One region of the Pseudoalteromonas sp. 120-MNA-CIBAN-0494 genome, then DNA from elsewhere that is predicted to be linked to it. Evidence: predicted binding sites of a transcription regulator. Region 1 holds the regulator's gene; the other holds the start of a gene.

Region 1 (4,906 bases):
TAAGTGTTGGTTTGCTACCCACTGTTGGGGCTACACTTTGCCAGTGGTTATCATGCTCAATTGACTGCGTTATGAGTGCTTTATCTATTAAGCTATCAATGGTTTTTTTACTAAAGCCCAAAGCTTTTAACTCGGTTAATGACGACTTGCCTGATTGCGATAGCTGCTTTAGTAAATTAAGTTGAGTCTTAGCTTTTAATGACGGCAGCAGCGCGCCTTTTTCCGTTAGGGCTACCATATTAATGCTGGTTTTATCAGGCGATTCGCCTTGGCGTAGTGCGCTTGGCAATGCAATATGAATGGTTTCACCCAGCGGGTAGCAATAATAACGGGCAGTAAAGCGCAGTAACTCTATGTGCTCTTCAGATAAAATTGGCGTATCGTCGATAATTTCAAAAATTGCCTTTATTTTGTTTTCAGGCACTTCGGTTGTTGTTTTAAGCGCTAAAACCACGGCTACTTTACGTTGATTACCAAAGGGTACTAACACCCGCATTCCGGGTTTTAATGGCGCAGAAGCTTCACCAAGCTGGCTATCTACTTTATAATCAAAGGTGCGCGGTAGTGGAACTTTTATAGCAACTTCAACAAAATACATAGTAACTCAACTGTTAAAAAAATAATGGGGGAGGGCGTGCTAATACTTGGCCCTAATGTACTAAAAATACAGCTAAAAACCTACTACCAAATAACCTTGTTTACTCAAAATGGTTATTTTTTTAGCAAAAATACTAATTAATGCTTGTGTGCTTGATGGTTGTTGGATAAAATCCGCCACCAATAAATTTGTTTTAACGACGTATGGTGCCAGACTCCGGGTTTGGAGAGCGATGCGGCCTTAACTAGAGGTTTCTATGAAAGAAGGTATTCACCCTAAGTACGAAGTAATTTCTGCAACTTGTTCATGTGGAAACGAATTCGAAACTAGCTCTACTCTGTGTAAAAATATTCACCTAGACGTTTGTTCTGCGTGTCACCCGTTTTACACTGGTAAGCAAAAGATTTTAGACACTGGCGGACGTGTTGATCGTTTCAACAAGCGTTTCGGTGCACTTGGTAGCAAAAAGTAATTATTGCTATTTAGTTAAAAAAAGCATCTTAGGATGCTTTTTTTATGCCTAAAAATACTCTAACTTCCCCCTAACCTCGCTAGTTTTAAGTTTATTGCTTTTGCATAACTATTTCCTGTTCTTATTCTCGGTATGCATAAACCTTTGCAGACAAATGACCTAATATTCTCTATATTTTTAATAGCTTAATTTTAAACTCGGTTTCTAAAAGTGGCCAACATGAAGCTATGTGTTGTTAAAGCAGAATAAATAATCGCTTTTAGCTGATTTTATTCACATTTTAAAAACGCTGTTTTGTGAATAATACTTTTAACTAAAATAAGCTTGAAAAGTGCCTTTTAGCACAATTTATATTTATGAAAAGTAGCGATGTTTTTATCGAAGTTGCTGAAAATTCGCTTAAAATTAACAGATCTAGCATATAACAGGATAGACCTGATATTGCTTGGAATTTAAAAATAATAAGGGTATCGTACTTTAAGGCATGTTAAGTGTCGCTTTACTCCCTCTCACTTTAACTTAAATTGCAGGATATAATCGCGTTATGTCGGACTTTCGTGAACAAGCACTACATTATCACTCTCACCCCGTTCCAGGTAAAATCAGCATTGAGCTAACCAAGCCTGCAGAAACGGCTCATGATCTCGCTTTAGCTTATAGCCCCGGTGTAGCTGAGCCGGTGCGTGAAATTGCTGCTGACCCTGTAAATGCCTATAAGTACACAGGTAAAGGTAATTTGGTTGCAGTGATCACCAATGGTACTGCTATTTTAGGTTTAGGAAATTTAGGGCCTTTAGCGTCAAAACCGGTAATGGAAGGCAAGGCGTTGTTGTTTAAGCGTTTTGCAGGCATTGACTCAATTGATATTGAAGTAAAACACCGCACTACCGAAGACTTTATAAATACTGTGGCTAATATTGCTGATACTTTTGGCGGTATTAACCTTGAAGATATTAAAGCACCAGAGTGTTTTGAAATTGAAAAGGCGCTTATTGAACGCTGTAGTATTCCTGTTTTTCATGATGATCAGCACGGCACGGCTATTGTAACGGCTGCAGGCATGATAAATGCACTGGAAGTGCAAGGCAAAGATATTGAAGATGCAGTTATTGTATGTTTAGGTGCCGGCGCTGCAGCGATTGCTTGTATGGAGTTATTAATTAAGTGTGGTGCACTGCGTGAACATATTTATATGCTTGATCGTAAAGGTGTTATTCACACTCGCCGTGATGATTTAAACGAGTACAAACAGTTATTTGCTAACAATACCGATAAGCGTACATTACAAGATGTAATTGAAGATGCTGACGTATTTGTTGGTGTATCGGGCCCTAACTTATTATCGGCCGATGATTTAAAATTAATGGCGGCAAAGCCAGTCGTATTTGCTTGTTCGAACCCAGACCCTGAGATTGATCCGGCACTGGCACACGGCGCACGAAGCGATTTAATTATGGCAACAGGGCGCTCAGATTACCCTAACCAAGTTAATAACGTGTTGTGTTTTCCGTTTATTTTCCGTGGTGCACTTGATGTGCGTGCTAGTGAAATTAACGATGAAATGAAAATTGCAGCAGTTGAAGCTATTCGTAGTATTGCCAAAGAGCCGGTTCCACCAGAAGTACTAAAAGCTGCCGGTGTAGATAAGCTAGCGTTTGGTGCAGAGTATATTATTCCTAAGCCTATGGATCCGCGTTTATTGCCGCGTATTGCTAAAGCAGTTGCATTAGCAGCCATTGCTTCAGGCGTAGCGCAAATAGAGCTGCCAGCAAACTATATGGAATAAGCAGCATTATGTTGCTCGGTATTAAGTTACTTCAGTGTAATTTATAGCCATAAAAAAACCTCAGCATGGCTGAGGTTTTTTTGTTTAAAAGCCGCTGTTTAGTCTTCGTTTAAAACAGGAACTTCTAAGCCCATTTCTTGCATTATTTTTTTCACTTCTTCAGGCACTTTTTCGGCGTTATCTTTACGTAAATCATCATCGTTAGGTAACGGTTGCCCAGTAAACGCATGCAAAAATGCTTCACATAATAGCTCGCTATTAGTTGCATGGCGTAAGTTATTAATTTGCCTACGGGTGCGTTCATCGGTTAGTACTTTTAATACATTTAGCGGGATCGAAACGGTGATCTTTTTAACTTGCTCTGATTTTTTCCCGTGTTCTGCGTATGGGTGAATATACTCGCCATTCCATTTTGCCATAAGATGTATCGTTGCCTCAGATTATTAATTGCTCACCCTACTAAAAAATAGCGCGAATATGCGTGAAATTCTATCGATTTAAACAAATTAGTCAAATACTTGTTGCACAGATGGCTAGGTGTTTAAATGTTTTGACTTCTTAAGTTGAATGAATTACTGTTTTAGACGTCTAAACATCTAAATAAAGCAGGTAATAAATATGAGTGAAAAAAATAAAGCGACAATTGCAGTTCGCAGTGGTGTCGATGCTGATAAGCACCATGGCGCGGTTGTGCCTCCGCTGTATTTATCAACCACTTATTCGTTTGCCGACTTTGATACAAAACGTCAATATGACTATGGCCGCAGTGGTAATCCAAATCGTGATACTTTAGCCCAAGCACTCAGCGAACTCGAAGGTGGTGCTCGCGGCATTATTACTGCAACAGGAATGGCTGCCGTACATTTAGCCACTCAGCTGCTTAATAGTGACGATACGTTAGTGATCCCCCATGATTGTTATGGCGGCAGCTATCGCTTATTTACCTCATTACAAAAGCGCGGCCTATTAAAACTCGAAGTGTTAGATTTAACTAAACCAGAAAGTTTGCAGCAAATTTTAGTAATCAAACCTAAGTTAATTTGGATAGAAACCCCTAGTAACCCTATTTTACGTTTAACTGATATTAAAGCAGTAACCGATATTGCGAAACAATGCGGTGCTTTGGTAGCCGCAGATAACACTTTTTTATCGCCTGCATTACAAAACCCGATTAAATTTGGCGTTGATATTGTGGTGCACTCAACCACTAAGTACATAAATGGCCACTCAGACGTGGTTGGCGGTGCGGTTATTGCTGCAACTGACGAACTAGGTGAAGAACTGGCTTGGTGGGCAAATAATATTGGTATAACGGGGGCACCGTTTGATAGTTACTTAACTTTGCGTGGCTTGCGTACTTTAAATGTACGCTTACGGCAGCATCAAGAAAATGCCTTAGCTATTGCTAAGTACCTTGAAAGCTCAAAATTTGTTAGCCAAGTATATTACCCGGGGCTAGAGTCGCATCCACAACATGAATTGGCTAAAGCACAGCAACTTGGTTTTGGTGGCATGGTTAGTTTTGACATTAAAGGTGATGTAAATGACGCAGCTGCATTTTTAACAAACCTTAAAACATTTAGCTTAGCTGAATCTTTAGGTGGCGTAGAGAGCTTAATATGCCACCCAGCAACAATGACGCATGCAGGAATGGAAGCCGAGGCTCGTTTAGCCGCTGGCGTTGGCGATACGCTTATTCGTGTGTCGGTAGGTATTGAAGATGTAGCAGATTTATTAGCAGACTTTGATCGGGTATTTAATTTAGTGCAACCAGGTCAGCACAATAACGCAGGTAAAGCAGGTGCTAGCGCAAGTAGTAATGTTAAATTGAGCGCTGCTCACCCGGCGTTGTGGTAATTAATATGACTAATAATATTCATAAGTTTGGTGGTTCGAGTTTAAGCTCAGCCGAGCGCTATAAAAGCGTTGCAAAAATAATTATAGGGCAAGCTCAGCCCGGTGATTGTGTAGTGGTATCGGCTGCAGGAAAAACCACAGATACATTAGTAAAACTGTGGCAAAGTTATCAGCAGCACGATACTCAAGCGCT
Region 2 (4,906 bases), on a different contig from region 1:
TTTTTCGCAATGAATCGAGCAGGTATACGCATAAGGCTGATGTTGCAGCATGGCCGCGGTGCCATCGCCTTGATGTACGTCTAAATCAAAAATAAGTACATTAGTAACCTCACCCGACTCAATTAATGTTTGCGTAGTAAAAGCCAAGTCGTTAACCATGCAATAGCCTGAGCCAAAATCAGTATGCGCGTGGTGTGTACCGCCTGCTAAATGGCATGCCATACCGTGTTTAAGGGCTAAGCGAGCGGTTTGTAGTGTACCTTGTGGGGCTGTAAAGGTACGCGCCATTAGCTCTTTTGACCAAGGTAGACCAATACGGCGCATGGCTTTTTCGTCTAATTGATTATGATATAGGTCGTGAATATAGTTTTCGCAGTGTACTAATTCTAGTGCCTCTGGCGTACCTAATAACGGCTGTACTAAGTTATCGCCAACTAATCCTAACTGCTTAACGTGCTGGTATAAATGTGCAAATTTACTCATTACAAAGCGATGTTTAGGATCAAAGCTAAACGAGTAATTAGGATGATAAACTAACGGCAAGTGAGGATTTAGGGTCATAAAATTCTATTTGTAGTTATAGTTATAAAACAAAAGCCCTACATAAATGCAGGGCTTAATTATTGCCTAGAGCTTAAAATTAGCTATTAACCAATCTTTTTGTACTTAATACGCTTAGGTTGAGTTGCCTCAGCACCTAAGGTCTTTTTAAGCCACTCTTCGTACTCAGTGTAGTTACCATCAAAGAAGTTAATTTGGCCTTCGTCGCGGTAATCTAAAATATGTGTAGCAATACGGTCAAGGAACCAACGGTCATGCGATATACACATTACACAACCAGGAAACTCTAAAATAGCGTTTTCTAGTGCACGTAGTGTTTCAACGTCCAAGTCGTTAGTTGGCTCATCGAGTAGTAACACGTTACCGCCAGCTTTTAATAACTTAGCAAGGTGTAAACGGTTACGTTCACCACCCGATAGGTCTTTAACAAACTTTTGCTGATCGTTACCTTTAAAGTTAAAACGGCTAACGTAAGCACGGCTTGGGAACTCAAAATTACCAATTTTAAGTACGTCTTGCCCGTCAGATATTTCTTGGAAAACAGTTTTGCTTTCGTCCATACCGTCACGGAACTGATCAACCGTTGCAATGTGTACGCTTTCACCTATGGTGATGTTGCCGCTGTCTTGCTGTTGCTCGCCGCTGATCATTTTAAACAGTGTTGATTTACCCGCGCCGTTAGCACCAATAATGCCCACAATGGCACCTTTTGGCATGCTAAAGCTTAAATCGTCGATTAATACACGGTCGCCAAAGCTTTTACGTAAGTTAGTTATTTCAAGCACTTGATCCCCTAAACGTGGGCCAGGCGGAATAAACATTTCGTTGGTTTCGTTACGTTTTTGATAATCAGACTGCTGCATTTCGGTAAACTGCGCCATACGTGCTTTTGACTTAGCTTGGCGGCCTTTAGGGTTTGAACGAACCCATTCAAGCTCTTGCGCAATTGACTTTTGACGTGCTTTTTCAGATTTTTGCTCTTGTTGTAGGCGCGCATCTTTTTGCTCTAACCACGAAGAGTAGTTACCTTCCCATGGAATACCTTCACCACGGTCAAGCTCTAAAATCCAACCTGCTACATTATCTAGGAAGTAACGGTCATGCGTTACCGCCACAACTGTGCCTTCGTAATCGTGTAAGAAGCGCTCTAACCAGGCAACCGACTCAGCGTCTAAGTGGTTAGTTGGCTCATCGAGAATAAGCATGTCTGGTTTTTCAAGTAACAGTCGGCATATAGCAACACGGCGGCGTTCACCACCCGAAAGGTGCTCAATTTTAGCATCCCACTCAGGTAAACGTAGTGCATCGGCAGCGCGCTCTAAAACGTTGTCTATGTTATGACCATCGTGCGCTTGAATAACCGCTTCAAGCTCGCCTTGCTCTTTTGCAAGTGCGTCAAAGTCAGCGTCTTCCATGGCGTATTCGTTATACACTTCGTCAAGGCGTTTAAGCGCGTATTTAACTTCGCCAACAGCTTGCTCAACGATTTCGCGTACGGTTTTGCTTTCGTCTAAAACAGGTTCTTGCGGTAAGTAACCAATTTTAGTGCCTGGTTGTGGAAAGGCATCACCTTCAAAGTCTTGGTCAACACCGGCCATAATACGTAGCAATGTTGATTTACCAGAGCCGTTTAAACCAAGCACACCAATTTTAGCGCCCGGGAAAAAGTGTAACGAGATGTCTTTTAAGATAGTGCGCTTAGGTGGCACAACCTTAGAAACTCGACTCATCGAGAATATAAATTTATCAGGTAAAACCATGGAAAAAACCTTCAAATAATAATAAAAATTACAATGCTCTATTGTAGTGGTTGACGGGTGAGGCAGTCAACGAATGGCCAATTTTAAACCGACAAACAAACTATAAAGTGCACAAAAACGATTATAAAATAGGATGAAAAAAATTCATTTGGATATTTAGACATCTATACATCTATTGGTTGATATTTTTTCTTATCTGTTCATAATAAGTTTTCGGTTTTGATGAATAGGAGTAAAAGGATGCCAATTACAGTAAAAGACGAACTACCAGCTATTGCTCGCCTGCGCCAAGAAAACGTATTTGTAATGCCACAAACTCGTGCAAAAACGCAAGAAATTCGCCCCATGCGTTTGGCTATTCTTAACTTAATGCCTAATAAAGTTGAAACCGAAGTACAGTTTATTCGTTTGCTTGCCAATTCGCCCTTGCAAGTAAATGTAGAACTACTGCGTCTAGACACTCATCGCAGTAGCAGTAATTCAGAGCAGCACCTAGACACCTTTTATCGTTATTTTTCAGAAGTAAAAAACAATAACTACGATGCATTAATAGTTACCGGCGCGCCGCTAGCGCATTTAGAGTACCAGGATGTAGCTTATTGGGATGAGTTTACCGCAATTTTAGATTGGGCTGAGCAGCATGTTACGTCTACACTTTTTTCGTGTTGGGCAGCGCATGCAGCGCTTTATCATCATTATAAAATAAAGCGCGATTTAAAAACCGATAAACTGTGCGGCGTATTTACGCACCAATGTTACTTTGAACATGGGGCGTTAACGCGCGGCTTTGACGACACCTTTTTAGTGCCGCATTCGCGTTATGGCCATGTAGATGTAAATAAAATAAATGCTTGCAATGAACTAGTCGTGCTAGCGGGTTCTGAGAAAGTAGGTGCTTACTTAGTTAAAAATAAGTCGGGCAGCCAAGTGTTTATTACCGGCCACCCAGAGTATGACGCCGACTCGTTAAAAGCTGAATACCAACGCGATTGCGAAAAAAGCGACAATGCGCCCAAGCCCGAAAATTACTTTCCAGATGACGATGCAACTAAACAACCTTCAAAAACGTGGCAAAGCCATGCTTTTTTACTTTTTTCGAACTGGTTAAATTATTACGTGTACCAAACTACACCCTATGATATTAATTTAGTTAGCCAAGACGTAAGGACTAACAACTATGCCGAATAACCCTCTTAATAATGACCAAAATAAGCACGACGAACTAAGTGCAGCGTTAAAAGAGCGAATTTTAATTTTAGACGGCGCTATGGGCACTATGATCCAAGCACACCAATTAGAAGAGCAAGACTATCGCGGTGAGCGCTTTAAAGATTGGCATGTACTTATTCGCGGTAATAACGATTTACTAAGCCTTACGCAGCCTAAAATAATTACCGATATTCATCGTAGCTTTTTAGCTGCCGGTGCCGATATTATCGAAACCAATACCTTTAACTCCACCACCATTTCGATGGAAGATTACGACATGGCTAATCTAAGCCGTGAAATAAACCTAGAGTCGGCAAAATTGGCACGGCTACTTTGCGATGAGTTTAGTGCTAAAACACCCGAAAAACCACGTTATGTAGCGGGCGTACTTGGGCCAACGTCAAAAACTTGTTCATTGTCGCCCGATGTAAACGATCCGGGCTATCGTAATGTTACCTTTGATCGTTTAGTTACTGCCTATGTAGAATCGACCTTGGCACTGATGGAAGGTGGCGCCGATATTATTTTAATCGAAACCATATTCGATACCCTCAATGCTAAAGCTGCATCGTTTGCAGTAGAGGAAGCGTTTGAGCAAGCAGGGCGCACATTACCAGTTATGATCTCCGGCACTATTACCGATGCCTCTGGGCGTACGCTTTCGGGGCAAACTACCGAAGCCTTTTATAACTCTATTCGCCATATTAAACCGCTTTCTATTGGCCTTAACTGCGCCTTAGGCCCAGATTTACTGCGCCAATATGTGCAAGAGTTGTCGCGTGTATGCGAAACCTTTACCTCGGTGCATCCCAATGCAGGCTTGCCTAACGAATTTGGTGGCTACGACCTAGAAGCAAAAGAAATGGCAACCGAAATTATTGATTGGGGTAAGTCGGGCTTTATTAATATTGTAGGTGGTTGCTGCGGCACCACACCTGCGCATATTCGCGCCTTTGCAAAAGGGCTTGAAGGCGTTAAACCACGCCAGTTGCCAGAAATTGAAGTACGCATGCGTTTATCGGGCCTCGAAGCCTGTAACTTAAATTAAGGAGCCGCCAACATGACTCAAAAAATAGCAGTATTTACTAATGTCGGCGAACGTACCAATGTAACCGGCTCCGCCATGTTTAAACGTTTGATCATGGAAGAAGACTATGAAACCGCGTTAACAGTTGCTCGCGAACAAGTAGAAAACGGCGCGCAGGTAATTGATATAAACATGGACGAAGCCATGTTGGATTCAAAAGCCGCCATGGTTAAGTTTTTAAATTTAATTGCCTCAGAACCCGATATTTCTCGCGTACCTATCATGGTCGACTCCTCTAAATGGGAAGTAATAGAAGCCGGTTTAAAGTGCATTCAAGGCAAAGCCATTG

The links. Region 1 encodes MetJ, which represses methionine synthesis genes. Its sites were predicted from a motif close to TAGACGTCTAGACGTCTA; they were not measured.
Region 2: the regulator MetJ is predicted to act here: its motif matches at 2,479-2,496, upstream of metA (homoserine O-succinyltransferase).

Annotation. Positions count from the first base shown of each region.
Region 1 is NZ_JBEOOE010000002.1:304,864-309,769, reverse strand. It holds gene priA (primosomal protein N') at 1-598, opposite strand, end outside; gene rpmE (50S ribosomal protein L31) at 855-1,070, shown strand; gene AAEY55_RS03110 (malic enzyme-like NAD(P)-binding protein) at 1,615-2,856, shown strand; gene metJ (met regulon transcriptional regulator MetJ) at 2,955-3,275, opposite strand; gene metB (cystathionine gamma-synthase) at 3,475-4,713, shown strand; gene metL (bifunctional aspartate kinase/homoserine dehydrogenase II) at 4,719-4,906, shown strand, end outside.
Region 2 is NZ_JBEOOE010000001.1:240,192-245,097, reverse strand. It holds gene AAEY55_RS01120 (histone deacetylase) at 1-561, opposite strand, end outside; gene ettA (energy-dependent translational throttle protein EttA) at 648-2,321, opposite strand; gene metA (homoserine O-succinyltransferase) at 2,562-3,509, shown strand; gene AAEY55_RS01105 (homocysteine S-methyltransferase family protein) at 3,499-4,578, shown strand; gene metH (methionine synthase) at 4,591-4,906, shown strand, end outside.